2 regions of the Lysinibacillus fusiformis genome follow, and region 2 is predicted to be linked to the other one. Evidence: a T-box and tRNA genes for the amino acid it is inferred to sense, from the RefSeq annotation. Region 2 holds a T-box; the other holds one or more tRNA genes.
The links. A T-box is a leader RNA that pairs with one kind of tRNA and senses whether it is charged. The one in region 2 lies ahead of cysS (cysteine--tRNA ligase), so its partner is inferred to be a tRNA-Cys.
Positions count from the first base shown of each region.

Region 1: it has a tRNA-Cys gene. The T-box ahead of cysS (cysteine--tRNA ligase) is inferred to sense a tRNA for this amino acid. The anticodon was not compared.

Region 1 is NZ_CP070490.1:754,765-769,922, reverse strand. Features, by position in the region: gene JTI58_RS03910 (McrC family protein) at 1-814, shown strand, start outside; gene JTI58_RS03905 (DMT family transporter) at 852-1,772, shown strand; gene JTI58_RS03900 (DinB family protein) at 1,875-2,420, opposite strand; gene JTI58_RS03895 (GNAT family N-acetyltransferase) at 2,529-3,026, shown strand; gene JTI58_RS03890 (hypothetical protein) at 3,087-3,332, opposite strand; gene JTI58_RS03885 (S8 family peptidase) at 3,997-4,920, opposite strand; gene JTI58_RS03880 (hypothetical protein) at 5,431-6,111, opposite strand; gene JTI58_RS03875 (hypothetical protein) at 6,714-6,965, opposite strand; gene JTI58_RS03870 (hypothetical protein) at 7,406-7,594, opposite strand; gene JTI58_RS03865 (YvrJ family protein) at 7,600-7,773, opposite strand; tRNA gene JTI58_RS03860 (tRNA-Cys) at 7,815-7,885, opposite strand; gene JTI58_RS03855 (glutaredoxin family protein) at 8,018-8,260, shown strand; gene JTI58_RS03850 (sigma-70 family RNA polymerase sigma factor) at 8,404-8,994, shown strand; gene JTI58_RS03845 (hypothetical protein) at 8,998-9,198, shown strand; gene JTI58_RS03840 (3-hydroxyacyl-CoA dehydrogenase) at 9,395-10,294, opposite strand; gene JTI58_RS03835 (copper oxidase) at 10,517-11,413, opposite strand; gene JTI58_RS03830 (ZIP family metal transporter) at 11,645-12,331, opposite strand; gene JTI58_RS03825 (FAD-dependent oxidoreductase) at 12,752-14,440, shown strand; gene JTI58_RS03820 (GNAT family N-acetyltransferase) at 14,572-15,158, shown strand, end outside.
Region 2 is NZ_CP070490.1:1,637,525-1,652,682, reverse strand. Features, by position in the region: gene JTI58_RS08240 (ATP-dependent Clp protease ATP-binding subunit) at 1-1,656, shown strand, start outside; gene radA (DNA repair protein RadA) at 1,748-3,124, shown strand; gene JTI58_RS08230 (PIN/TRAM domain-containing protein) at 3,409-4,494, shown strand; gene ispD (2-C-methyl-D-erythritol 4-phosphate cytidylyltransferase) at 4,506-5,201, shown strand; gene epsC (serine O-acetyltransferase EpsC) at 5,495-6,436, shown strand; gene ispF (2-C-methyl-D-erythritol 2,4-cyclodiphosphate synthase) at 6,578-7,054, shown strand; gene gltX (glutamate--tRNA ligase) at 7,146-8,606, shown strand; T-box leader at 8,657-8,874, shown strand; gene cysS (cysteine--tRNA ligase) at 8,935-10,335, shown strand; gene JTI58_RS08200 (Mini-ribonuclease 3) at 10,320-10,760, shown strand; gene rlmB (23S rRNA (guanosine(2251)-2'-O)-methyltransferase RlmB) at 10,760-11,512, shown strand; gene JTI58_RS08190 (NYN domain-containing protein) at 11,515-12,027, shown strand; gene sigH (RNA polymerase sporulation sigma factor SigH) at 12,096-12,743, shown strand; gene rpmG (50S ribosomal protein L33) at 12,821-12,967, shown strand; gene secE (preprotein translocase subunit SecE) at 13,016-13,201, shown strand; gene nusG (transcription termination/antitermination protein NusG) at 13,554-14,087, shown strand; gene rplK (50S ribosomal protein L11) at 14,317-14,742, shown strand; gene rplA (50S ribosomal protein L1) at 14,859-15,158, shown strand, end outside.

The sequences.
Region 1 (15,158 bases), 880 kb from region 2:
AAATGTATACAAAGGTAAAATGGTATTTTCACAGCAATTAAAATATAACCTTGTTCATAGAGAACGTTTCTATACACGCTACGATGAGTTTGGGATGAATCGGGCCGAAAACCGCTTAATCAAGGCTACATTACTTAAATTGCTAAAACAATCAACAAGTAATGACAATATAAACGAAATTCGTAAACTGCTCGTACACTTTGAACTGATTGAGCAATCAAAAAACTACAGCAAAGACTTTTCAAAGGTAAAGATTGATCGTAACTCAAAAGATTATGAAACGATTATGCAATGGTCTAACATTTTTTTAAATGATGAAAGCTTTACAACTTTTTCGGGAAATTCATTTAGAAAAGCATTATTATTCCCAATGGAAAAAGTTTTTGAGTCTTATATTGGCTTTCATCTGAAAAAGCTACTAAGTAATTCAGCATGGCAGGTGCAATTACAGGATAAAGGCTATCATTTATTTCAAGGAAAATTTGCATTACGACCAGATATAGTGTTAACTAATGGCGCTGGCAAAATTGTTTTAGATACAAAATGGAAAATGCTAAGTAATACGCCACACAATAACTATGGAATTACACAGGCAGATATGTATCAAATGTATGCTTACGCTAAAAAATATCACGCTAAAGAAATTTGGCTTATCTATCCATTGAATACTGAGGTTGAACAAATGAAAGAAATCTACTTCAACACAAATGAAGGTGACCAAAGTACCGAAGTGAAGGTATTCTTCGTCGACTGCCACCATGTAGAGGACAGTTTGGAGAACCTAGTAAAGAAGTTTACTCTAGCGACGCAATAGTAAACATATGAGTAGACATCCTATCAGGAGGAAATCTATGGGAGTTATAGTTGAAAATAAACGTAATCTATATGCAATAGGGGTAATAAGTTTACTATTGTCAGCCATTTTAACGTCTATTAGCCAAGTGTATTACTCGAACCGTGTACAAGCGGTGCATCCATTTCTTTTCACAGGCATTAGTTTTTTTCTCACGACTGTCTTCTTTCAATTAATCACAAGTAAGCAAAAGGTAGAGCCCTGCTGGAAAGAGGCTCGATCATCTTTATGGAAGTTAAACGGTGCTTCCATATTAGCCTTTATGGGGTTTTACTTTGCATTAAAATATATTGAACCTGCGATAGTGAGCTCTCTTGAAATGGGACTAGGCCCATTGTTTGCATTGCTACTTGCAATACAGCAGAAAAAACGAGTGATAAATGCACAGTGGGGTATTGCAATTGGCATATTTGCAGCTAGTTTATTACTAATTGGTGCTATTTTTACAGGGAAATCGGCTGTACAAACATGGGACCAATCAAGTATTTTAGGAGTCGGGGCAAGCATATTGTGTGGACTTGGTGCAGTATTATGTACAGTCTATTCTAAGCGGCTCAGTCAATTAGGATGGACAAGCTCAATGATTTTAGCAAAAAGATTTTATGGTATCATTTTGCTATCATTTATCGCTACATATGATGTCATGTTTACTTATTTACTTGAAAACATTGGTTGGATTTTACTGATGACAGTCATCGGTGTTTTGATTCCAATGTATTTATTACAGAAGGGTATTCAATATTGTGAAGTATTTCTAGTCATGATGTCACTGTGTTTTATTCCTGTATGTACCTTCTTTTTTCAGCTTTTTGATACAAGGTTACAATGGTCAAATATTACGTTAATGGGCGTCTTATTACTGTTATTGTTTGGAATTTTAAGTGTTGTTGTAGAGCAAAGAGATCGTAGCGTTTCCTAATGAAATTTTTCCATGACAAAGTTGCTATACTGAAAAATCCAGAGCCAGTTTTGATGGACATAAAATCAAATTGGCTCTATTTGACTTCATTAATTGTACCTTTCAATATAATTTTAACCCTTTCATAATATTAAAATGATGTCTCTCATGAATAGCCAACAACTGAATAGCTTGAATTAGATTAGGATAATGCGCAATGGGATCTGGAAAGATAATGTGTCCGGCAACATCCTCGTCTATATCTTTTACTAATTTTTGCAAAGCAAGTGTCTCGTTGATAAGTAATTGCTCGATATCATAACTATTTAAGGCAAAGCGTAGTTTCTTAGATGGAACTAAAATAGCTGGTGCTCGCATTCCTTGTCCTTTTTTAGATTGATATTCTTCATAAATATCATGTATTTCAGTAGCGAAGGGCTTGTTTCTTCGCATTTTGGCAAAAGGTGTGAGGAAGAAAGAATATTTGGTTGCTGTATGTAACATTTTGAGAATCAAATAGAGGTGATAAAAGTGTTCACCAATGGACCATTTTCCTTCATGTCCTTGCTGCCATAGTTCCTCTTGTGGAAGCGTATGAATAGCTGGTAGATAGTGTGCTCGTTGCTCCTCTAACGTAAGAAAATGTTTCACCATACTAGTAGATTTCATAGATTTTCAACTCCTTTATTTCCATTTTAAGGATTGTTATAGGAAAAGTACATTAAATGCTAATCGTTATGGCCGATAAATAGGAAAAGTACGATGGGAGGGAAAGGCATGGAAATTAGACAATTAACAGCAGCTGATGCTGAGGTATATAGAGATTTAAGGTTAGAGGGATTGCAAACAAATCCTGAAGCTTTTGGCTCTAGCTTCGAGGAAGAAAAGGATTTGTCACTTGAGTCGTTTGCAAGTAGGCTCGAAGGACAAGGAACATTTACATTTGGTGCATTTGACCAGGAGGAATTACTCGGTGTGGCAACATTGGTGCAAGCAAATAAAATGAAGCTAAAGCATAAAGCGAGCATTTTTGCCGTTTATGTTTCACCAAAAAAGCGAGGATTGGGCATTGGAAAACAACTAATGGTAGAGGTCATCAATCAAGCAAAATCACTAGTAGACGTCGAACAAATTAATTTAACAGTTGTGTCTTCCAATGAATCAGCAAAGGGATTATACACATCGTTAGGCTTTCACGTTTTTGGAACAGAGCGAAACGCCTTAAAAATAGGACAGCAATATTTTGATGAGGATTATATGGTGCTGTATTTCTAAAAAAGTTAAAAAGCCTTTGAAGTTTCTATCTTCAAAGGCTTCAATTTATTATGATGAGTATCAATGGAACAATGAAAATAAAGCAATGAATAAAAGAATCCCCGTAATATAAAGAATAAGTAAAGAGCTAACAATGCCCACTTTTTTTATAAGTAACCATATACTTAGCAAGATAATAATGACCGATAATGGGAGTGCTAGCCAAAATCCAAGAATCCCCAAGTATTCAATCGTAATGGGGAATGAATGGTGAAAGTAATTGTAGGGAATATCTAGCATGAGAAAAATGGTCAAAATCAGTTCCATAAAATCCCCCCATCTACATATTTGTTCTTACATATATGGTATGCAGATAAACAGGTAAGTCACACGGCAGTACTTTTAAAAAGAGTGCTGCCGTCATTTCGGATTAAAGCTCTTACAAATAAATACCTCAGTGCCTGTTGCCTCAAGAGTCTCAGGACATACTACAGCGGTGGCTGGTATTCGTGCATTCTGCGGACTACAAGCATTACTCTATAGGTCTGAAGGTACGCTCAATAAAAATATATAAATATAAACACATACATAAGAGTAATATGCCTAAGCTTATAACAAATAAGCCCATTTCTGACCAACTACCAATGATCAACGACAGAAGAACAATGATTTCGAAGAAAATAAGTGTTAGCTTTGATGCTTTTCTTTTATCTTTTATAACAAGTATACTTATTCCAAATACTAACATATTAGCGAAAAAGCCTATTTCTATTGGAAGTAGAATATCCATCCCTTATTCAAATCCTTTCAATAAATAAGTTTTTGCTAAATACCTAAGGTTTCAAATATCAACAGCACTTACTGTTTATTATACTGAAAATGGTAATGAGTAGTACAATGAACTAAAAACAAGAAAAATACTCCTCTTAAAAGGAAATTGTTGATGTTTACCTTTTAAAGGGAGTAATTAAATTGCCATTGTTAACACAAATTATTTCAACTGAATAAAACCATTCCCTACCTGATTAATGGAGAAATGATCCAATGAAAGAGCATGAGTTAACAAGTAGTCAAATACATACATTGGAATCAAATGGGGTTCACAATGTTTGATTATTTTTATGATAAGTGCAGCCGCACCGGCAACAAACGGAGCTGCCATAGAGGTTCCTGTCAATTCTACATAATCACTGTTTAAATGCGTTGATAATATATTTTCACCAGGCCCTACAAAATCTAAGTTAACATTCGTATTAGAAAATTTTGAAGGCGTATCTGTTTCAGATATAGAGCCGACTTGAATTACTTCCTTGTAAAAACCAGGGTATGATATTTCGATAGTTGCGCTTTCTCCATCGCCCTCATTTCCCGCTGCTGCAACTAATACTATACCTTTTGAACGGGCATATTTTATGGCTTTATGCAATTCTTCATTTGGTTCTGGGCTGCCAAGTGACATATTAATAATGTTTACTTTTTCTCCATTAGGTCCAGTCCAATTAACTGCATACATAATCGCCTTAATCAAACTTTCAAAGCTTCCTCTTCCTTTGTGATTTATTACTTTTAATATAAGAAGTTTACTTTTTGGCGCAATACCTGTGATTCCCTTGCCATTATCAACAGCAGCTAGAATTCCAGCTACATGTGTACCATGTCCAAGATAATCTTTAAATATTGAAGGATTACCTTCATCATCATCTGTGAAATTATAGCCATCAATAATATTGTCCTTTAAACTCGGGTGGTCAACCTGAACACCACTATCTAATACAGCAATAACAGATCCTGAACCTTGATCTGTTTCTTGCCAAAATTCCCTTGCTCGAATCTTATCTAAATTATCAGGAACTGCATTTAAAACTTTAAACAACTTGACCACTTTTACCCGCTCTAAAATGATTTCATATTTCATTTTGTCATCTCCTTTTAAATAATAAAGTGTTAGAAGGAAGATGATAATAAATAAAAAGGAGAAATTCGCTCAATATTAAACAAAAATCTACCCCTGAAATGTTAGTAAAAGTCTAACATTTTCGGAGGTAGATTAAATTTAATATTTCTCTTATAAAATTGAGTATTCTGTTACTATTATTAAGCAATATTAAAGAATAAATCTTTAGCTTTTTGGACCAATTTTCCCACCTTTTACTAACCAATTCCAATACCTTTCGAAAAACTTCGACTTTGTTTGAAATGCATAAGGTAGTCCAATAAACAACCAAAAAAGAGAAGCATACACCAATAAAAATATAAGTAATCCTATCCATATACCTTTTATCTGAAAACTAATAAAAATGCTAGAAAACATAATAAGTAAATGTATTATAATTATTCTCTTATAGGCTAACAAGAATCTCCCCTCCTATTTTAATTATAACATTATTGGTGGGGAGATATTAACTTTATAACTTGTTATTTCTATTTAGCAAAACCCTAATGATTTACAACCTGGTCCACATGTGATCTTATTTTCGCTAAGGCACACTAATCCAAAAACAGCTGCACAAATAAATGGACACGCTACAGTACCGATTGGAGCACAAGCTACCATACAAGCTGCTGTACCAGCTAAGGTACATCCTAAACCTTGGATAGTGTCACAAACAGTAGTACAGATAGTACAATTTGACCACATTAGATTAAGTTCATTATTTTGTGTAGAAGAACGTAATTCATTGACATCATATAATGGGTTTGTGTGCCATTCATAATCGAAATACTCTCCATTAATCTTAATAGTTACAATTGGGAATAAATTTACTCCAACAGATTGTGTAACTTCGATAACACTTGAATGACCATGGAAATGCGAAACAGCTTTAAATTCTGCGTTTTCGACAGTAAAAGTAATTACTGTCTGAAGTTCTTCCATAACTAAAGTAAGAACTTGTACAGGGGTAGTTCCTTTAGTAAATTCTCCGCCTAATGATTGTGTTATTAAAGCTCGAAGATCAGTATACTTAGCTTTAATAGCAGGGTAATGATTTAGTGAGTTGTTGATAAGCGTCTGCACACTTTCATTTGCCAATGCTTTTTCAACTAAATTGTTAACCTCATTTTTCGATAACTCTTTAATTCCTGATTTAGTTTGTTTTTCAGTCATTGTTTTCTCTCCCTTTTAAAGTATTTGAAGCAACATTTAGTATGATGTGCTTCATTACTATGTAAAGTGAAATACAACTGGAGATTTAAACTGCATTTTTAAATTTTTTTCAGGAAATATAAATTAAACCTATAAAACGAAATTATATGCTTTTGAATGGTTTGTTACGTTATGAATAAGGAGGCTAATAGCTCGAATCTATGGAATTTGATAAAACGATTAAAGTAGTACATTTAGAATATAGGTAATATGCATTATAATTAATAGTTATTTTAATTAAATAGAATAGAATGATTAAGAGAGAAATAAAAAGTACAATTTTTTCTTTATATTGTTCTGAAAAATAATTTAGGACCTATTCGCGCATTTATTTTTAACCAATACTAAAACATCTCAAAAACTACGCCTTTTTGGCAATTATAATGAAGGCTCATAAGCACCAAATACAAAAAAGCAAGACCCGAGAATCCAATTATATACTTTTCATCTATTTAGCCTAAAAAATACTATGGATTATTATAAGAAGATATAGTATAGCTATTCTTTGTAGACTATCATAAAATTCCTATCATTCTGACTTTTAAAGATAAACTTTGCTTCTTTTAAGGTTTATTAAATCCATAAAAAGCCATTAGATAAATCCCGATAAACACTACTAATATAAACGAATTAAGGACAACTAAAATCATACGAGTGGGTCCCTTTATCCCTAAAATAGCAAATATTAGTCCTGAAATTCCTAAAATAAATGGAATTGTTATGCCAATTCCCAGAATATATTGAGGAGCCAATCCAATAAGAAATGTTAAAAACAAGAAAATTATTGATAAATACGTAAAAATTTTTCTTTGCAAATAGCACCGCCCCTTTGTATGTAAATGAAGGTTTGACTTTATTACAATTATACCACACGTGTTATTTACAGTTTTCATCACATCGAATAAACCATTCCTTGCCTGAAATCAACTTTGCCTTTTTTTATTTATAATAGTCAGTACTTAAAGATTATGAAAAAACCTTATTATCGACATTACATAATAATATAAAAGTTGCTCCATAAATGTTGATTTCTTGTTATTCGACTGTATAAAAAGTGGTATGGTATGAGATGCGGTAGTAGAATTACTTTTAATTATCCTCAATTCCATTTTGCTAATAATATTTCTAATAGCATTTTTAATAGGAACGTTTGGATTTAAAGAAGCTTAAATCACTTATTAAAAATTAAAACCTATCAAATAAAATTAGGTAGTTCTTAACCTAAATTATTTGATGGGTTTATTTTGTTAATAGATCATATTTCATTAGCATGAATCTGACAATATTCCCTCAATAAATTAGAAGAAATACTAGTATTTTGTATAAGATTTATTAGTAAATCGCGTTCTTTTGGGGACAGACTGTCACTCGCTAAACAATTTGTATAAAATGATTGAACTTCTCTTGCTTTACAGTAACAGGCCATTAATTTTTCAATTTCCATGTGGATTACCCTCCTTTCTTGTAATTAAGAGATTTTATAACTTCAGATAACTCCATGATGACAGCTTCTAATTTATCTATTTTCCTTTCAAAGCGAATGAACAGATAGACTGTTATGGCAATAGGGAATCCAAAGTTTCCTATTAGGCTAATCCAAATTGGAACATTTTCTGGTGTCATAATGTAAATCACCCTCCCTCTTACTCCAAATTAGTAATATAAGGTGATACTCGGATTCGAACCGAGGATCCAGGTTTTGCAGACCCTTGCCTTACCGCTTGGCTATATCACCAAAATTGTAACTGTACTATGTAAAGAGGATTCTTCTGTAATAAAAACAACCTGCCTATAAAAAAATATTATTTTGTCATGGTTTCATTTCTTATGTTGTAATCCTCTTTATAGAAAAAAGGAGGTCTCTAAGATGAAGTATGATATAACGGTATATTCAAGCGATGGATGTCAATATTGTGTTAGGTTGAAGGAGTGGTTAGAGGAAAATAATATTACTTATATTAATAAGGATATTAATGAAGAGCACGTATTAATGGAGTTTAAGCAATTTAATAGTAGCGCTATCCCATTTACTTTATTAGTCGCTGATAATAAAGTAGAGAGAATTATTGGTTATCAGCCAGAAAAAATAAAAGCTATATTAGAAATTTAACTAAGTTGGATTAAATCACCTTTTTTGTATAAAAGGTGATTTTTTTATCTTTTTTAAGAACACTTGTTCTTATTTTGGTTTATAATATAGATACAACATTCACTTTATATAGAAAGAAGGCGGATAATAGGAGGGATTATTAAATGAAGAATGATAAACAAAAAATAGAGGAATTTTTCTATAGAAATAATGAGCAGGTTAACAATCCAATTATTAAAAGCTTTTTGTCGGATTCCCAAAATCTTTATTTGGTGCAAAAAGCGATCTTATATCCAACTGATTTGAATAAGAAACTCGTTGATGAATCTTTTCAATCGCACTATATAAATGTTAGGAAGATCAAATATGTAAGTAATTTAATTTATTTCTTTAGTTTAGATTTTGATAAAAAAAGAAGAAGGCTGCAAAATCGGTCTTTATTAATATTAGATAAGGGATTATCAGAGGAGGGGGAGACGACCCTAAAAGAACTAATAGAAGATACACGCAATGAAAATGGTCTAGATCATTTAATTGGTGGAGGATTATTGGACAATATAGAAGATGTACAGCTCTTAAAGTCCTTGCAAAAACTAACGGTAAAACAGCTTCAAATTTTAGAGATGATTTATGTAAAAGAGCTTTCTATAAAAGAGATAGCTCAACTATTACAAACAACTCCCCAGAATATATCCAATCATCATAGAAAGGCTTTAAATAAACTCAATCATTCACTCGGAAAAAGGGAGGAATAAACTATGGGAAATTTAGAAAATCAACATACTGAAGAGACGCTAACAATAATCGAGAATTTCATCCCAAAAATTAAACATTGTTTACACAATACAGACTATCATGAAAGGGAAGACCTAGAGCAAGAAATTAAATTAAAAATTATAGAAAAGCTTGCAACAGTAAAATTTCAAGACGCGCCTAGTTTTTGGGACTTTTTCTTGTGAAAGCTACCAGGCGATTTTCTATTCTGGTGTTCGAGTAGTCACCAGATTACATATACTGTTGTTGCCAGAGTTCATTCCTACATGCATGATGGAATAACTTACGCGGCTTATCTGAAGATAGGATTGTCACTACGAACATTGGGAAAGTAAAAAAAGATGCACATAGTAAAAAGTACTATGTACATCTTTTTATCGATTAAGCTTTTAGAAAATCTGGTTTAGCAAAGCTTGGGTTTGGATATGTGTAGAAGCCTTCACCTGTTGCGCGACCAAGTTTGCCTTTGTCGATATACTCTGTTTTTAAGAGGTTGGCTAATTTTTTCATGTTTTCATCGCCAGTGGCAGTTGCTTTCGCTTCGACAATATTATAGGCAGTGTTAATGCCAACGATGTCTAGAATAGCAAATGGTCCAAGTGGAGCGCCTGTACCAATCATCCATGTTTTATCGATTGTTTCTGGATCAGCCACTTCTTTTACAAGTAAGGATTCAGCTGCATCTAAAAACGGCACTAGTAATGAGTTTAAAATATAGCCAGGTTGCTCTTTGTGCAATGGTAGTGGTACCATGCCGATGGCGCGTGCAAATTCAACAACTTCATCAAATACTTTCATATCTGTATCGGGGTGTTTCATTATTTCAGCAGTATTGTTTTTCCAGATTGTATTAGCAAAGTGAAGAGCTAAAAATTTCTCAGGACGGCCAGTTGCTTCAGCAAATTGGCTTGGTAATAAAGTAGACGAGTTTGTTGCAAAAATTGTTTTTGCTGGTGCTACTTTTCCAAGATTCGTGTAAAAATCTGTTTTGATGCTCACAACCTCAGGAATTGCTTCTATAACAAGATCAGCATTGGCAACGGCTTGAGCCAAGTCACTATTAAATGAAAGACGTGCATAGGCTGCATCCACTTCTTCTTGAGTTGCACCTAAGTCTTGTTGATAAAATGGTTTTAATTTTATAATACGATCTTGCGCATTTTTTAGAGCCTCGTCATTAATGTCGTAAACGGTTACATTAAAACCTTTGAAAGCAGATTGATAAGCAATTTGACTCCCTAATACACCACTACCTGCAACTGTAATGTTTTGATAATTCATCGAAATTCCTCCTTTGGAATTGTTACATTAATATAATAGTGTGGATATGTAGATAATCCTTCGTTACAATTCCATACTACTTCTACCCTTGAATAAAAATCAAATGAAAGCCTCTGATATTATATAAATATAAAGTTTTTTGCGCGAAGTTCCTTTTCAAGTATGTACCCACTATTAAAGAAATATAACGTAAAAAAGAACAGCTTTTAAGCTGCCCTCATTTTAGAGGTAATTCACCGTGGTAAACATGCCCCCAATACCAGGCGCGCCGTTATTTGTTACGTGATGTGGCATATGACAATGGATGGGCCAGATACCAGGGTTATTAGCTGTAAAGCATATATCCCAAGTTTCACCAGAGGCCACAAGAATGGTGTTCTTGGCAATTTGCTTGTGACTAGCGATAGGAAAACCGTCTGCCCCAACAACATGAAATTGGTGACCATGTAAATGGATGGGGTGGTGATGCATTTGAATATTGCCAAAACGAATGTTTACAGTATCACCGAAATGTACGGCTAATGGTTTTGTAAAAGGATAGCATTTGCCATTGATCGTAAAGAAATTAAATTCCGGTTTGATAAAATTTAACGGATACGTACCTTTTGTAAGCTTCCCCCAAGGCAATTGGTCGACGGCCCATTCTTGTAATAGGCATAGATAATCCTTATGCTGATGAGTATTTTGTAAGTTTGGATCTTCAACGATCAAGCCACCTAATAGACCAGCATTATCTTGCACAGCAACATTTACATGGGAATGATACATATACGTTCCTGGAGGATTTTTAATCGTAAAATGATAATCGAAATAATGTCCAGGTTCAATAAAGGGTGATGGTTCAATTGGGGGGACACCGTCCATTGTGTTCGGTACGATTAAGCCATGCCAATGCACACTAGTTTTTTCAGGCAGTCGATTAATGACACGAATACATACACGATCACCAGGGTAAACACGAATGGTTGGTCCAGGAGTGGAACCATTGTAGCCCCAAGCCTGAATGAATATCCCATCGACAAGCTCCCATGTTATTTCTTCCGCAATTAAAGTGAAAAACTTCGAACCATCTACCTGCATACGATAAGGCAAATCTTTTATACCAGGGGTGATAACCATTTGAAACCTCCTGTAAGCTTGATTTCCATTAATGTATGTCTATAGTGATGGGATTTAGGACCACATTCGTCTTTATATCTAATTAAATATGTAATGTGGCTTGTCGTTTGTTCATCTGCTCAAGTAGCTTCAAATTCAAGAATAGAAGTAAGATTCTCACGCATACTTTAATGCTAGTAAGTGAAGAATAAAATAGGAAAGGGGTGTCTCAAGTGCAGAGATATCCCTTTGTTATTCAACAAGTATATGGAAAATATAGCTTAGAAAATAACCTAAAAAGAGATACATAAAAAATGCTTTAAATGAGACTTTTTGTAGCTGATGTAAAATGAATTCAGAAATACTAGCTGTAGCAATCAATCCTATCGAAATGCCCATTAAGATCCCTTGTGCTTTGTCTGGTAAAGCCCAATATTGACCAAACCAGATGAAAATACTAAAGAAAATAGAAAAGATAAAGAAATAAATGAAAAGTCTCCATAGCCTTTCGCCCTGAGAGATGAGTGCGGTAGATAGAGCAAAGCCCTCTGGAACATGGTGAAGAATAATGGAGGCAGTGAGAGAAATACTTAATGCAGCATTTCCAAGTAAATTTCCGACAGTGAGACTAATGGGTATTGTATGGATAATCATAGCAAGGGTTAATAGAGAGACCGAGGGATTTTGTGTATGAGAAGCATGAAATAAGGTGTCTAGTAGTTGAAAGATGAAATAGCCAATAAAAATACCCAGTATAATACCGAATGGTTGATAGATTTGAAATGAAGATGGGATGATATCTAGCACAAGTAAGCCTACTAAAAAACCCCCACATAATAATGATAATCCTTGTGTTGTATGCTGAAATAGCTTAGAGAAAATCCAGGCAATCGCGCCCCCAATGCTCACACTGAAAAATAGAAAACCGCCAAGTATCATTGCACTCACCTGTAAAATTCCTCCGCCCTATCATCAACTTAATGTCTTTTTCAAAATATATGCTAAGTAGAAATGAATATGCTTGCAGTCGATTTGGCAGCGTAAAAACATGATGTGCAGACCGCAGATTAGACAAGGAAAGAATAGAGTCAGAATCTATGCTAGTTGTAATGATACTTTACAGAGGGAGATGATGATATGAAGGCTGTAACATATCAGGGAATTGCAAGTAAAGCTTATTTAGTGAAGTGGAAGATAACTGTATAAAGGTGATTCTAAAACCTTAAAGGGAGCGATTATGCTCTTTTTTTGTGGAAATATAGGGAACGGTATAAATTGACTGAATATTGGTTTAATTCTATGCTTTTTAATAGAAAGGCCAGATTCATCGATTTAGCTCATATAAGGAGGAATGGTTGAATGAAATGGGATGCAAGTTATGATGTAGTGGTAGTAGGCTCTGGTGCAGCGGGATTGACAGCAGGTTTAACAGCAAAGTTACAAGGAATGAAATCATTAGTGATTGAAAAAACAGATCGCTATGGTGGTGCTTCTGCTATTTCAGGCGGTGCCTTATGGATTCCTAATAATCATGTCATTAAAGGTGCAGGTGTCCCAGATACACATGAACTTGCACGCCAATATCTAGATTCAACAATCGGTGATCGTGTGCCAGAAGCGTTAAAGGAAGCTTATATTACGAGAGGACCTGAAATGTTACGCTTTTTATACAATAAAACAAAGCATATGCGGTTCCAGTATGCAAAAGGCTACTCGGATTATTATCCAGAAAAAACAGGTGGCTTGTCACAAGGACGCTCCATTGAACCACTTATTTTCGATTTAACGAAAATGGGTTCTTTAGCAAATTCTATGCGTCGAGCAACTCTATCAACAAAAGGATTCACGATGAATAGCTACGAGTTTCATAAGGTGAACATGATTACTCGGACGTTAAAAGGAAAAACAACTGCCCTGAAATTAGGAGCGCGTTTAGTAAAGTCAAAGGTGACTAAGAGTGACCCAGTCGCATTAGGAGAAGCTTTAGTTGCTCGTTTACGACTCTCTCTTGCAGAAGCAAATGGTGAGCTTTGGCTATCAACTGCCTTTAAAGATTTCATTATGGACAAGGAGCGAGTGAATGGAATTATTGTGGAACGAGATGGGCAAGAGCTGAAAATTGAGGCAAAGAAAGGTGTTGTTCTTTCTTCAGGTGGTTTTTCACATAATCAGACCCTCCGAGAAAAATATTTACCAAGTCCAACGAAAGCTGCATGGACTTCTTCACCAGAAGGGCAAACAGGTGACATCATTGAACCTGGTGTAAAAATTGGTGCTACGTTGGATTTAATGGATAAAGTGTGGGGAGCACCTTCTGTTATTGATCCACAAGGACATCCATTCTTCCTTGTGGCAGATCGCGGTGTACCAAATATGATGGTGGTGGATAGTACAGGACTGCGTTTTGTCAATGAAGCGGCACCATATCATGAATTTGTGGATACGATGTATAAGCATCAAGAGGCAACCAAACAGGCGGTTCCTTCCTGGATACTGATTGATGCCTCTGCTAAAAACCGTTATATTTTTACAGGACTGTTCCCTGGACAAGCCTTCCCTAAAAGTTGGTTTGAGCATGGAGTCGCAAAAAGTGCGGAAACGATTGAAGAGCTTGCTAGACAAATGGATGTGCCAGCGGAGAGTCTAGTAGCGACGGTGAATCGTTTTAATGACTTTGCGAGGAACGGACATGATGATGATTTTTATCGAGGAGATAGTGCCTATGATAATTACTACGGGGACCCGACACTACCAAATCCAAATTTAGCAGAAATCAAGAAAGCGCCATTCTATGCATTGCGTCTTTATCCTGGAGATATTGGCACAAAAGGAGGCCTCGTAGTGGACGAATATGCTCGTGTGATAAAGGAGGATGGTCAACCCATTGAAGGATTGTATGCTTCAGGCAATTGTTCAGCGTCTATCATGGGAGAGACGTATCCTGGCCCAGGCGCAACCATTGGACCTGGTATGACATTAAGCTATGTAGCGACAGCACATATGGCCAATGCAGTGACAAAAGGTGAGGTATCACTTGTAAACGTATAAATGAGACATAACCCTTCCTTTCTAATGAGGAGGGGTTTTTACGTTGGTGTAATGTTCTAATACTTTCTTGCTAGGAATATAGTGGCTACTAAATGTATGGATGATAACGGAAAAAGGAGCGATTTAGTACATTGCTAGCTTATAAACTCATCACGACTATCGAAGAGTTAGAGCCCTATAGAAGTACTTGGTCAGGGATACTTGAAAAAGAGCACAATAATAATCCTTTTATTGAGTACGAATGGATTTCAACTTGGTGGGCAACGCTTGGGGTTCAGGAAAATGTAGAGATTTACATAGTGGAACATCAGGGTGTGGCAGTGGCTTTTTTTCCGTTAGTGCATTGTATACGATTTGGTACAATCCATTATTTTAGCTTTTTAGGACAAGGTTTTGCGACCTATATGGAAGTGATCGCTGACAAGGAGTGGCTGGAACATTCCATTACGTTTCTATTGAAGGAGTTTTCGCGAAAATATAAGCGTTATTTAATCGTGTTACATGGTTTAGTAGAAAGTAAGAAAACCTCTCAAGAATTAGAGAAGTATGCGATCGAATATCAGATGCCCCATTCGATTTTTCGGACTGTCACATCCTATATCGATTTTCAATCCATTACAATAGATACATTTCTACAGAAGCATCGCAAGAAATTCAAAAGCCTTAAACGACGTGAAAACAAATTAAAGTCACTTGGTCATGTCGTCTTTCAGGAAGT
Region 2 (15,158 bases):
AAAGTGATGGATGAAATTCGCCAAGCAGGTAACATCATTTTATTTATCGACGAATTGCATACATTAATTGGTGCAGGTGGTGCTGAAGGTGCGATTGATGCATCGAATATATTAAAACCATCTTTAGCACGTGGCGAGCTTCAATGTATTGGTGCCACAACACTTGATGAGTACCGCAAGTATATTGAAAAGGATGCAGCTTTAGAGCGTCGTTTCCAACCAATCCAAGTGGATGAGCCGACAGTGGAAGAAGCTATTCTAATCATTCAAGGCTTACGTGATCGTTATGAAGCACATCACCGTGTAAAAATAACAGATGAAGCGATTGAAGCAGCGGCAAAAATGAGTGATAGATATATTTCAGACCGCTTCTTACCCGATAAGGCGATTGACTTAATCGATGAAGCAGGTTCTAAAGTACGCTTACGTTCATTCGCAGTGCCACCGAACTTAAAGGCACTTGAGGATAAGCTTGAAAATGTTCGTTCTGAAAAAAATGCAGCTGTATCAGGTCAAGAATTTGAAAAGGCAGCAGCACTAAGAGATACTGAGCAAAAGCTGAAGGATGAAATTGAAGCTACACGAAAAAATTGGAAAGAAGAGCAAGGCAAAGCCGAATCTAAAGTGACTGTGGATGATGTAGCAGCAGTTGTATCAATGTGGACAGGAATCCCAGTAGCTAAAATTGCTTCTGAAGAATCTTCGAAGTTATTACAGCTTGAAGAAGAGTTACACAAACGTGTAGTAGGGCAAAGTGAAGCGGTAGAAGCCATTTCTCGTGCAATACGTCGTGCAAGAGCAGGCTTAAAAGATCCAAAACGACCAATTGGTTCATTTATCTTCTTAGGACCTACAGGTGTTGGTAAAACAGAGCTTGCAAGAGCACTTGCTGAAGTAATGTTTGGCGATGAGGATGCGATGATTCGTGTTGATATGTCCGAGTATATGGAAAAACATTCGACTTCTCGCTTAGTAGGTTCACCTCCAGGCTATGTAGGCTTCGATGATGGCGGTCAACTGACAGAGAAAGTTCGCCGTAAGCCATATTCAGTCGTTTTATTAGATGAAATTGAAAAGGCACACCCTGATGTATTCAATATTCTATTGCAAGTGCTTGAAGATGGTCGTTTAACAGACTCTAAGGGACGTGTAGTAGACTTCCGTAATACAGTGGTCATTATGACTTCAAACGTTGGTGCGGATGCATTAAAATACCAAAAGAGCCTTGGTTTCAATGTAGGCGGTGCAGAGTCTAAGCATAAAGACATGAAGGGTACGATGTTAGAAGAATTGAAAAAGGCATTCCGTCCAGAATTCTTAAACCGTATCGATGAAATGATTGTCTTCCACGCATTAGATAAAGAGCATTTAAAAGAAATCATTGCAATGATGGGCAATGCATTAACAAAACGCTTGAAAGAGCAAGATATTTCGTTAGAGCTAACAGATGCGGCACTTGAAAAAATTGCTGAAGAAGGTTATGACCCTCAATATGGTGCTCGTCCACTACGTCGTGCATTACAAAAGCAAGTAGAGGATCGATTATCAGAAGAATTACTAAAAGGTAATGTAGAGAAGGGTAATCAGGTTATCATTGATTATGTAAACAATGAATTTATTGTAAAGAAAAAAGAGGGAGTATCCATCTCTAAATAATTTCATGGAAAGACAGTGAGGCTTTAAGTGCCAAGCTGTCTTTTTTTCTGTACAATTAAGAATAAGAACAAATATTCGAGGTGAAAGCAATTTGGCAAAGAAAAAAACGAAATTTGTATGTTCAGGCTGTGGCTATGAATCTGCAAAATGGATGGGAAGATGCCCTGGATGTGGTGAGTGGAATAAAATGGTCGAAGAAGTGGAGATGGTTGCGAAAGGTCCACGTGGAGCATTTCAACATTCTGCTACAGTTACCCAAAAGGCAATTCCGATTATCCAGGTTGAAGCTACTGAGGAATCCCGTGTAGCGACGGAGATGGGCGAACTCAATCGTGTATTGGGTGGTGGTATTGTGCCTGGTTCTCTAGTATTAATTGGGGGCGATCCTGGGATAGGAAAATCAACATTACTATTACAAGTTTCCGCATTACTTTCGAATAAAGGGCATCGCGTACTTTATATTTCTGGAGAGGAATCCATTCGTCAAACTAAATTACGAGCAGAGCGTTTAGGGGTGATTTCTCAAGAGCTTTACATATACTCCGAAACGAACCTAGAGTTTTTAAACCAAACCATTGATGAAGTCAAACCTAAGTTTGTCATTGTCGATTCCATTCAAACGGTCTTTCATCCAGAAGTAACAAGCGCACCAGGTAGTGTATCACAGGTTCGTGAATGTACAGCAGAGCTTATGCGAATCGCTAAAACAAAAGGCATTGCTATTTTTCTAGTAGGGCATGTAACAAAAGAGGGGCAAATTGCTGGGCCTCGTATTTTAGAGCATATGGTTGATACTGTACTGTATTTTGAAGGGGAAAGACATCATAATCATCGTATTTTACGAAGCCAAAAAAACCGCTTTGGCTCTACAAATGAAATTGCCATATTTGAGATGCTTCAAGGAGGTTTAAAGGAAGTTCTAAACCCTTCAGAGTTATTTTTACAGGAGCGTTCACAGGGTGCAGCGGGTTCAACTATTGTTGCATCAATGGAGGGGACAAGACCAATCCTTGTGGAAATTCAATCCTTAGTTACACCTACAAGCTTTAACTATCCTAAACGTATGGCAACGGGTGTCGATCAAAACAGAGTACAATTGCTAATGGCTGTACTGGAAAAGCGTATGGGCCTCATGCTACAAGCTCAGGACGCATATATTAAAGTTGCTGGTGGTGTCAAATTGGATGAGCCAGCAATAGATTTAGCGGTGTTGACGAGCATTGTATCTAGTTTTAAGGATCAGGCAGTGCGTGCAACCGATTGTTTTATTGGTGAGGTAGGGCTGACAGGTGAAGTCCGCCGAGTGTCACGTATAGAGCAGCGAGTCATTGAAGCAGCGAAGCTTGGATTTAAAAGAGCTTTCATTCCAGCTTCGAATATTGGGGGCTGGGAATTTCCACAGGGAATTGAAATTTTTGGCGTAGAAACGATAAAAGATGCATTAAATGCTTGTTTTAGAGAGTTGTAAAAGAAAGTGTGCATGTTGGATACCATTCTGACATGCATTTTCCTTCATTTTTTGATGCTAATATTGAAACTCAAATAAAAGAATAATCGTCCTAAATAATAGCTGATGAAGGGATAAAGGATTGTCATTTTATACGTTCTAAAATAGAAGTTTGTAAAATTATGTCTAACTGACCTATTCTTGTTTCACAACATCAAAAATAATGAGATTTTGACTGAGCTCATGAAAGATTTTCTACCGTAAACTATGTATAATCTTAACTAACAATTAGGAGGTGACAGCTTGTGAAAAAATTTGTTCAAATTGCGTTTTTACTGATTGGAGGAGCATTGGGCCTTGTTTTCTTACCGCCATTATACGAATTGCTTCATTTATCATCTAATCCTTGGCTAGATAATCCTTATGTATCAGTAGCTCTAGGCGCACTTTTACTGTTTACACTATCTTTTGCATTTTCCGATTACTTTGTAAGGCTCATTAGCTGGATGGAAGAAGTGCTGTTTAAGGTTCCTATCGGAGATTTATTATTTGGTACGTTTGGTTTAATAATTGGGTTGATTGTCGCTTACTTTTTAGGCTTTGCCATTGATAGTGTACCATTCCCTGTTATTACGGAAGTACTTCCAATTATCCTGTCATTTGTATTAGGGTATTTAGGGTTCCGTCTAGGTTTTAGAAAAAGAGATGAGCTCATACAGCTTTTTACATTACGTAGTACCAATACGAAGAAAAAAGCTGCTGAAGGTGCTGAACTTCAAGAAGTTCGTGGAAGCTACAAATTGCTAGATACAAGTGTCATTATTGATGGGCGCATCGCAGATATTTCTGAAACAGGATTCATCGAAGGCGTTCTAGTTGTACCTCAATTTGTGCTCACAGAGCTTCAGCATATAGCTGATTCGTCAGATACATTAAAGCGCACAAGAGGTCGGCGTGGTTTAGATATTTTAAAAAAATTACAAGATGAGCGTAAGACAAAAGTTGAAATTACGGACGAGGATTTTGAAGATGTACAAGAGGTAGATTTAAAGCTTGTACGTCTTGCGAAAAAAATGGGTAACGACACACAAATTGTTACGAATGATTTTAACCTGAATAAAGTCTGTGAGCTCCATCATGTAAAAGTATTAAATATTAATGATTTAGCGAATGCAGTGAAGCCTGTGGTCATACCAGGTGAAGATATGCAGGTTGTGGTTATAAAGGATGGCAAAGAGCATAATCAGGGAGTTGCCTATTTAGATGATGGAACGATGATTGTTGTTGAAGGTGGTCGTAGTTATATCGGACAGGCAATTACAGTTACAGTTACTAGTGTGCTGCAAACATCAGCAGGTCGTATGATATTTGCTAAGCCGAAGGACGATTAGGATGTGGGAAAATGCAATATGAAGTAGTTCTACCTGCAGCAGGAAGTGGGAAGCGTATGGGTGCAGGGCAAAATAAATTATTTTTAAAACTTTTGGAGAAACCTATTCTGATACACACGCTAGAAGTGTTTCAACAAGATCCCTCCTGCACAGGTATTTGGCTTGCCGTTAAACCAGAAGAACGTGCATATATTCAAAAGCTGCTAGAGCAGTTTGAGATTACGAAAGTGAAGGGTTTACCTGATGGGGGGGCTGAGCGTCAGCATTCAGTTCATTCATGCATGAAAGAGATGCAACAGGTAGATATTGTGCTTGTCCATGATGCAGCACGTCCGTTTATTACGCATGATATCATTGCAAAGCTTGTACAGAACGCGCATGATCACGGTGCAGCCATTGCAGGGGTTCGTGCGAAAGACACGATGAAAAAAGTATCAACGAATGGCATTATTGAGGAAACGGTTGATCGCGAAAGCCTATGGATGGTGCAAACACCACAAGCATTCCGCTTTGAGTTAATTATGGAAGCGGAGGACGTAGCTGAAAAAGTAGGTTTTCTTGGGACAGATGAGGCGATGCTAATGGAGCGTCTTGGACACCAAGTACACATCGTAGAAAGTAGTTATGAAAATGTAAAAATGACGACACAAGAAGATCTAGTATTTGGTGAGGCAATCTTGCGTAAGCGTGAATCATTCAATCTTTAAGAAATTTTATTTATATAGGCTATTCATTCGAAAGTGTTAAGGATGAATAGTCTTTTTATATGTTGTGATTCGTAAAATTACCTCTTTGTTTCGAAATATGTCAATTCATATAAGTACGATAATGATATACGGATAGTCGAATGAGAAACGGAGGCGTGGGAAGTGGATAAAAGTTGGGAGTGGCTTAAATAAATTGGGTTTTATCCATGTGATCGTCTTACGTGTAATGAAATAGTGGATATATGTTTAATAAGGTAATAGAATAGATGAAAAAGATGTGAGGGGTGTTTATTGTGTCATTAAATGAATGGTTAAATCAAAAGGTTCCCGAAATTACAGGTTCATTAACAAGTATAAATAAACAGTACATCGACGTTGACAACTCAATAGGCTTTGATGGACGGGATCGGGTTATAAAAATAATAGATAATTTCCATGAGGTGCTGTTTCCTGGCATTTATACAAAAAGACCTATTGATGAAACAAGAGTGAACGTAGTTTGCAGTAATAAGCTGCGAGAAACAGCAATAGATTTACGGGATATTATCGAAAAAGTATTGTTTTATAATATGGAGGACAGTGATCCTGCCAATTGCGAGAAGTATTGCCGTGAACAAGCAGACAAAATTGTTATGAATTTGATTAATCGGTTTCCTGCCATTCGTCAAGTGTTACAAACAGATATTCAAGCGGCATATAATGGTGACCCAGCAGCTCTATCCACAGAGGAAATTTTGCTAAGCTATCCATCTATTGTGGCTGTTTATATTCACCGAATCGCACATGAGCTATATGAGATGGGCGTACAAATTGTACCTCGTATTATGTCAGAATACGCACATCGATTAACGGGTATCGATATTCATCCGGGGGCTACCATAGGAGAATCATTCTTTATTGACCACGGAACAGGGGTCGTCATCGGTGAAACTTGTACTATTGGAAAGAATGTGAAAATTTATCAAGGTGTAACATTAGGTGCACTAAGCTTCCCGTTAGATGAAAACGGTAATCCGATTAAGGGCATTAAGCGTCATCCGAATATTGCTGACAATGTTGTCATTTATGCTGGTGCTACGATTTTAGGGGGCGAGACGACGATTGGGCACGATTCCGTCTTAGGGAGTAATATTTGGCTAACACATTCTGTTCCCCCTTATTCACGTGTTTACAATTCACAGCCATCACCGAATATTAGCAACAGTCAAATGAAAAATATAGAGTATCATATTTAAAAAATGTTGGGCAGTCTAGGGAGTATAGCTTTCTAAACTGCCCATTACTGCTAGAGGAGGATAATTATTAAAGCGCTTTTCAAACACCCTTTGGTAAACTTTGATATGATAATGATAAATATTAATTAAAGGAAGATGAATATGTTTCGAATTGGACAAGGTTTTGACGTACATGCATTTGAAGAAGGGCGTCCATTAATTATTGGTGGCATTACAATTCCGCATGAAAAAGGACTAGTAGGACATTCTGATGCGGATGTTCTTTTACACACTGTCACAGATGCAGCTCTAGGAGCAATTGGAGAAGGGGATATTGGCCGTCATTTTCCAGATACAGACCCTGCATTTAAGGACGCAGATTCAGCAAAATTATTAGAGTACATTTGGAAAATTGTTGAGGATAAGGGTTATGCTCTAGGTAATGTGGATTGTACCATTATGGCGCAACGTCCTAAAATGGCACCCTATATTGGACAGATGCAACAGCGCATTGCTGAATTATTACACGCAGAGCCTTCACAAGTAAATGTTAAGGCAACAACAACCGAACGATTAGGCTTTACAGGTCGCGAGGAAGGTATAGCGGCAATGGCCACGATTCTTTTGATTAAGAAATAAATGTGGATGAACTCCGCTTTTATTTCCTGTAACAGAGTGGTAAAATGAACAAAGTCAATTTTTTGATCGAAAATTTAGGAGGCTTTTAATTATGACGAAAGAAGTTCGCGTTCGTTACGCGCCATCTCCAACAGGTTTTTTACATATCGGTGGAGCGCGTACAGCATTATTCAATTATTTATATGCAAAACATCATAACGGTAAATTCATTGTACGTATTGAAGATACGGATATTGAACGTAATGTAGAGGGCGGAGAAGCATCTCAGCTAGATAACCTAAAATGGTTAGGTATTGAATATGATGAGTCCATTGATATTGGTGGACCTTATGCGCCTTATCGTCAAATGGAACGTCTTGATATTTATAAAGAGCACGCTGAAAAACTATTAGAGCAAGGTGTAGCCTACAAGTGTTTCTGTTCCTCTGAAAAACTTGAAGCATCTCGTGAAGAACAAAAAGCAAGAGGTGTAGCAGCTCCAACTTATGATGGTACATGCCGCCACTTATCAGCAGATGAAGTCGCAGCGAAAGAAGCGGCGGGTGAGCCATATACAATCCGTATGCGCATTCCAGAAAATGTAACATATGAATTTGAGGACTTAGTTCGTGGACAAGTTACATTTGAGTCTAAAGATATTGGTGATTGGGTACTTGTAAAAGCAAATGGTATTCCAACATACAACTATGCAGTTGTTTTAGACGATCACTTTATGGAAATCTCTCACGTTTTCCGTGGTGAAGAGCATTTATCGAATACACCAAAGCAAATGATGATCTTTGATGCATTTGGTTGGGAATATCCACGCTTTGGTCATATGACATTAATTATTAACGAAAACCGTAAAAAGCTATCTAAGCGTGATGAATCGATTATTCAATTTGTTACGCAATATAAGGATTTAGGCTATCTTCCTGAAGCAATGTTCAACTTCTTTGCATTACTTGGTTGGTCTCCAGAAGGGGAAGAGGAGATTTTCTCAAAAGAAGAATTTATTAAAATCTTTGATGAAAAACGTCTTTCTAAATCACCGTCTATGTTCGATAAGCAAAAACTAACATGGATGAATAATCAATATATTAAAAAACTATCTTTAGAAGAAGTGGTCGCATTATCTTTACCTCACTTACAAAAAGCAGGCTTATTACCTGAAGAACTTACTGCAGAGCAACATGCATGGGCGACGGATTTAATTGCACTTTATCATGACCAAATGAGCTTTGGTGCAGAAATTGTCGAATTATCTAGCCTATTCTTTAACGAGCATATTGAATATGATGAAGAAGCGAAAGAGGTTTTAGCAGGAGAGCAAGTACCAGAAGTAATGGCAGCGTTTAAAGCGCAATTGGAGGAACTAGAAGAGTTTACACCGGATGCGGTAAAAGCTGCGATTAAAGCTGTACAAAAGACAACTGGCCATAAAGGTAAAAATCTGTTTATGCCAATCCGTGTTGTGACAACAGGTGAAACACATGGACCAGAGCTGCCAAACGCCATTTGTTTAATTGGTAAAGAGAAAGCAATTGACCGTGTAGAAAAATTTGCGCAATAAAGAGAAATTTATTGACAATTCATTCTTTCGTTGTAAAATGTATTTACATTGAAAAAGCGTTGATAAGGAGAAGTAAGTAGCGCATGCTCTTAAGAGAGGACCATCATCGGCTGAAAGTGGTCTGAGCCTAGGCAAAACTGAAATGCACCTTTGAGCATAAGGCTGAACGATAGTAGGCTTTATCGAGTCGTCCCCGTTAAAGGATGTCCAAAGTGGAAGGATTTTTCCTTCAATCAGAGTGGAACCACGCAAATCGAGCGTCTCTGTCATTCCTTTTAGGAGTGATAGGGGCGCTTTTTTATTCATCAGAAAAGGAGAGTGAAATACAATGGGTATTCAAATTTTTAACTCATTAACAAGACAAAAAGAAACCTTCGTCCCGCTAGAAGAAGGTAAGGTGAAAATGTATGTCTGCGGTCCAACTGTTTATAACTATATCCATATTGGGAACTCACGTCCTGTAATTGTTTATGATACAGTACGTCGTTATTTTCAATATAAAGGCTATGATGTAAAGTTTGTGTCCAATTTTACGGATGTAGACGATAAAATTATTAAAGCAGCAAATGAGCTAGGTGAAGAAGTGCATGAATTAACAGAGCGCTTTATTGCAGCCTATTTTGAGGATGTTACGGCACTAGGATGCAAAAAAGCAGATGTTCATCCACGTGTGACAGAGCATATGGACGATATCATTCAATTTATTCAAGTGTTAATTGATAAGGGCTATGCTTATGAGTCTGCTGGAGATGTGTATTATCGTACTCGTAAATTTGATGGCTACGGTAAATTATCACACCAATCAGTTGACGATTTAAAAATCGGTGCTCGTATTGAAGCAGGCGAGAAAAAAGATGATGCATTAGATTTTGCTTTATGGAAAGCGGCTAAGCCAGGTGAGATTTTCTGGGAAAGCCCATGGGGAGATGGCCGTCCAGGTTGGCACATTGAGTGTTCTGTAATGGCTCGTGAACATTTAGGAGATACTATTGATATTCATGCTGGTGGGCAAGATTTAACTTTCCCACATCACGAAAATGAAATTGCCCAATCAGAAGCACACAATAATAAGACATTTGCTCGTTATTGGATGCATAACGGGTATATTAATATAGATAATGAAAAGATGTCCAAATCTCTTGGGAATTTCATTCTTGTGAATGATATTCGTAAACAAATTGACCCGCAGATACTACGTTTCTTTATGTTATCTGTCCATTATCGCCATCCAATTAACTTTGCGAAGGATTTAGTAGAAGCTGCTGCTGCAGGTTTAGAGCGCATTCGTACAGCTTACAACAACGTGAAACATCGCCTTACGACTACAGTAAGCTTAGGTGACCATTCAGAAGAATGGCTTAGCAAAATTGCGGAACAAAAAGCACAGTTTGAAGAGGCAATGGATGATGACTTTAATACAGCCAATGCGATTTCTGTATTATTTGAAATAGCTCGTATTGCTAATATTTACTTAAATGAAGCCAATACTTGCAAGAAGGTATTAGAAACCTTTATTGAAACTTTTGAAGTACTAGGTGACGTCCTAGGTATTGAATTCGCAAAAGAAGAAGAACTATTAGACGAAGAAATTGAAGCATTGCTACAAGAGCGCGTGGAGGCACGTAAAAATCGTGATTTTGCTCGTTCTGATGAGATCCGTGACCATTTGCAAGCCCAAGGTATCATTTTAGAAGATACACGACAAGGAACTAGATGGAAACGAGGGTAATTAAGTTGGATAAACTTCGCAATGAAGATGTTAAACAATTAAATGCGCTGGCGTTAGCCTATATGGGTGATGCTGTATTGGAACAAAAAATTCGAGAATATTTGTTACGCTCTGGTCGTGTTAAACCTAATACACTTCATCGAGAGGCAACTCGCTACGTATCAGCAAAAGCGCAATCTATGATCGTTCATCGCATGATGGATGAAAATTATTTAACAGAGGAGGAATTGGCTGTGTTCCGCCGTGGACGCAATGCCAAATCCGGCTCTGTACCAAAAAATACTGATGTCCAAACCTATCGTAATAGCTCAGGTTTTGAGGCGGTGCTTGGTAGTTTATATTTATTAAATGAACTAGAACGCGTCTACGAAATCATTGCATATGCTATTCAAATAATCGAGGAATCAAAAGGAGTGTCTAAATAATGGCAGAACAAAATGGTGAAATTATTGCCGGTAAAAACCCAGTGTTAGAAGCACTTCGTTCAGGCCGCGATATGAATAAAGTATGGATTGCAGAAGGAGTAAAAAAATCGGGTGTCAATGAACTGCTAGATTTAGCCCGTGAACGTGGTGTTATAGTTCAATTTGTCCCAAAAAAGAAAGTTGATCAATTATCAAGTGCCAATCACCAAGGAATCGTTGCTTCTGTTGCCGCATATGAGTATGCTGAACTTGAGGACTTATTTGCAGCAGCAGCTAATAAACAGGAAGATCCCTTTTTCTTAGTCCTAGATGAGTTAGAGGACCCTCATAATCTAGGGTCTATTATGAGAACGGCTGATGCTATAGGAGCACATGGTATAATTATTCCTAAGCGTCGATCAGTGAGTTTAACAGCAGTAGTGGCAAAGGCATCTACAGGTGCGATTGAACATGTTCCCGTTGTACGTGTAAACAATCTTGCTCAAACAATCGATGAATTAAAAGAACGCGGTGTATGGATTGCGGGTACAGATGCGAAGGGATCTGCAGATTATCGAAAGATGGATGCAACATTACCATTAGCCATCATTATTGGTAGCGAGGGCAAGGGAATGGGTCGTTTATTAAAAGAAAAATGCGATTTTTTATATCACCTACCAATGGTTGGGCATGTCACATCACTGAACGCATCAGTAGCAGCGGCTCTTTTAATGTACGAAGTGTATCGTAAACGTCAAGAAGCGATTGAATAACAATGAAAAACATTTTGCTTGTTGATGGCTATAATATGATTGGATCTTGGAAAGAGCTGCGGCCATTGCGTGATACGAATTTTGAAGATGCGCGAAGAAGGTTGATAGAACTCATGGCTGAATATAAAGCGGCAATGGGTTGGCGCGTAATTATTGTTTTTGACGCACACCTTGTACCAGGAGTAGAGCAATCTTATATAGAAAATGATGTAGAAGTCATTTATACACGAAAAAATGAAACAGCAGATGAACGTATTGAAAAAATGACGCATGAATTAAAGGCTAGAAATGTACAAATTCATGTAGCAACCTCTGATATGGCAGAGCAAAGTGTTATATTTGGGAATGGTGCTCTAAGGAAATCGGCTAGAGAGCTAGAAATTGATACAAGTATTATCCAACATAAAATTACGCATGATGTGAAGCGAAAACAAGAAAGTAAGCCACCTTCTCGTATAGAATTAAAGCCAGATGTTGCGCTCGCCTTTGAAAAATGGCGACGAGGGATGAAATGATTGATTGACGCATATTTTCCAATTCCGTTATACTGATTCTAATTATCTGTTGTGGCTGAGGTGATACCATGTTTAAAAATAGCATTGTACAAGTGACACAAGATTTTGAACGATTCAATGATGAAGAGCTTATTGAAATGGTGCATCAAGGTAATACAGATGCGTTGGATTATTTAATTACGAAATACCGTTTGTTAGTAAGAGCGAAGGCGAGATCCTATTTCTTAATTGGAGCAGATAAGGAAGACATTGTGCAGGAAGGCATGATAGGCTTATATAAAGCGATTCGTGATTTTAAAGGAGATAAGCTTGCATCTTTCAGGGCTTTTGCAGAGCTATGTATTACAAGGCAGATTATCACGGCTATTAAAACAGCAACTAGGCAAAAGCATATACCTCTAAATTCCTATATCTCTTTGGACAAGCCTATATTCGACGAAGAGTCAGATCGAACGCTTATGGATGTGCTAACAGGTGCTATTATGGATGATCCAGAAGAATTGATGATTCATAGAGAAGAGTTTGGATATTTAGAAGAAAAGATGAGTGAGATTTTAAGTGAATTAGAGCTACAAGTTTTAGCCTTATATCTAGACGGTCAGTCTTATCATGAAATTTCCGCTAAATTAAATCGTCATGTGAAATCTATTGATAATGCATTGCAGCGGGTAAAGCGCAAATTAGAACGTCATTTAGTGCTTGAGGAAATGTCTTAGTCCATATAGGCCTTTATTGACATTGACAAATATAGGTGTTAGTCTTAAAAAGACAAAGTGCCGAAAAAGGTGATTATATGGCAAAAAAAGTCGTGCTAAATTGCGAGAAATGTGGTTCGAGAAATTACACGTTCCCAGCTAAAGAAGGCTCAACTGTACGTCTCGAATTAAAGAAATTTTGCTCGCATTGCAATGAACATACAATGCATAAACAAACGCTATAAAATGATATGTAAATAGACAGATTTGATTGATTCGGAGGTTAAGCTAGAATGGGCAAGATCAAAGGCTTTTTCAGCGATGTAATGTCGGAAATGCGCAAAACAAGCTGGCCGAAAAGTAAAGAACTGACGAAATATACAGTCGTTGTAATTTCAACTGTTGTCATTATGGCTTTATTTTTTGTGTTAGTTGACTTAGGTATTTCATCATTATTCCGCTGGTACTTAGATTTATAATTTAGTAAATAGCATATTTTTGAAATAGCCCGTCCATTGCAATAACGGGTTTTTTCGTTTGTTTTATCTTCATTCAGCAGAAAACGCCATCTAATGGATCGATGAAGTGGGTGGAGTGAAGAGCAGAGCAGTAAATCTCCTCATTATGATAAATACTACTAGGAGAGTATGATAGTAGCGATAGATGACTATGCTAGTTTCGGTATATATCATCGAGCTTTCGCAAGCAATTAGCGAAAGCTATATTTTTCTAATGAGATGTTTGTGAAAAGAGTAAAAATGCATTGAGCGTATCGCGATTCATTTTCACTTTTATTTGTAAGGGAGGGACGGACGAGAAGTCCTAGTAGTTATGGAGAAAAATTGGTATGTTGTTCATACGTATTCAGGGTATGAAAACCGTGTAAAAGCAAACCTAGAGAAACGTGTAGAAACAATGGGAATGCAAGATAAAATCTTCCGTGTGATTGTTCCTGAGCATGAAGAAACAGAAATGAAAGATGGGAAAAAACGTACAATGATGCGTAAAGTTTTCCCTGGTTATGTGTTAGTAGAGTTAATCATGACAGATGACTCTTGGTATGTAGTTCGAAATACGCCTGGTGTTACGGGCTTTATCGGTTCGTCTGGTGGAGGAGCAAAACCAACACCTTTATTACCAGAAGAAGCGGATCGTCTACTGCAACAAATGGGTATGACTGATAAAGTTGTAGAAGTGGATATTACTGTTGGTGAAGCAGTGGAAGTATTAGAAGGGCCGTTTGCTCATTTCCAAGGGCGTGTTGAAGAAATTGACACAGAAAAAGGCAAAATAAAAGTGACGGTTGATATGTTTGGACGCGAAACAATTATGGAACTAGATTTCGAACAAGTTCAAAAGTTATAGTTCTAACAATAGAATGTTACATGCTAATTGGTAGATGTTTCGCAGATTTTGTTAATTACTACTTGCTTAAAAAAATTAAAAGTGGTATCATTTCATAGGTCAGACTGTCATACTTTTGTTTGACGTCTGTAATGATAATTTTAATGTTATCGGCAATTAGCTGACAGACAGATATTGAGTGGGAGGGGCAACCCAATTACCACATCACGGACTTAAGGAGGTGTGTCTCGTGGCTAAAAAAGTTATTAAAGTTGTAAAACTTCAAATCCCTGCTGGTAAAGCTAACCCAGCTCCACCGGTTGGTCCTGCATTAGGTCAAGCGGGTGTGAACATCATGGGATTCTGTAAGGAATTCAATGCGCGTACTGCTGATCAAGCTGGTCTTATTATTCCAGTTGAAATTTCAGTATTCGAAGATCGTTCTTTCACTTTCATTACAAAAACTCCACCTGCAGCAGTTCTACTTAAAGTAGCAGCTGGTATCCAATCTGGATCTGGTGAACCAAACCGTAAAAAAGTGGCAACGGTTAAACGTGATAAAGTTCGCGAAATCGCTGAAACTAAAATGCCAGACCTTAACGCTGCTTCAGTGGAAGCTGCTATGTTAATGGTTGAAGGTACTGCACGAAGCATGGGTATTGTTATCGAAGACTAATCCCATTTACTTGATGTTTTGTTTTTTGGAAGGTTGCGAAGTTTCTTTGTGAACACGCAACCTTTATTCGTGGGAGGTAAAATCCGCTATAACCACAATCAAGGAGGAAATATATAATGGCTAAAAAAGGTAAAAAACTGCAAGATGCAGTAAAGTTAATTGATCGTAACTCACTATACAATGCACAAGAAGCAATCGAACTTGCTCAAAAAACTAGCACAGTAAACTTCGACGCTACTGTAGAAGTTGCTTTCCGTTTAGGTATTGATACTCGTAAAAACGACCAACAAATCCGTGGTGCAGTAGTGCTACCAAACGGTACTGGTAAAACTCAACGCGTATTAGTATTCGCAAAAGGTGAAAAACTTAAAGAAGCTGAAGCAGCTGGTGCTGACTATGTAGGCGATGCAGAATAC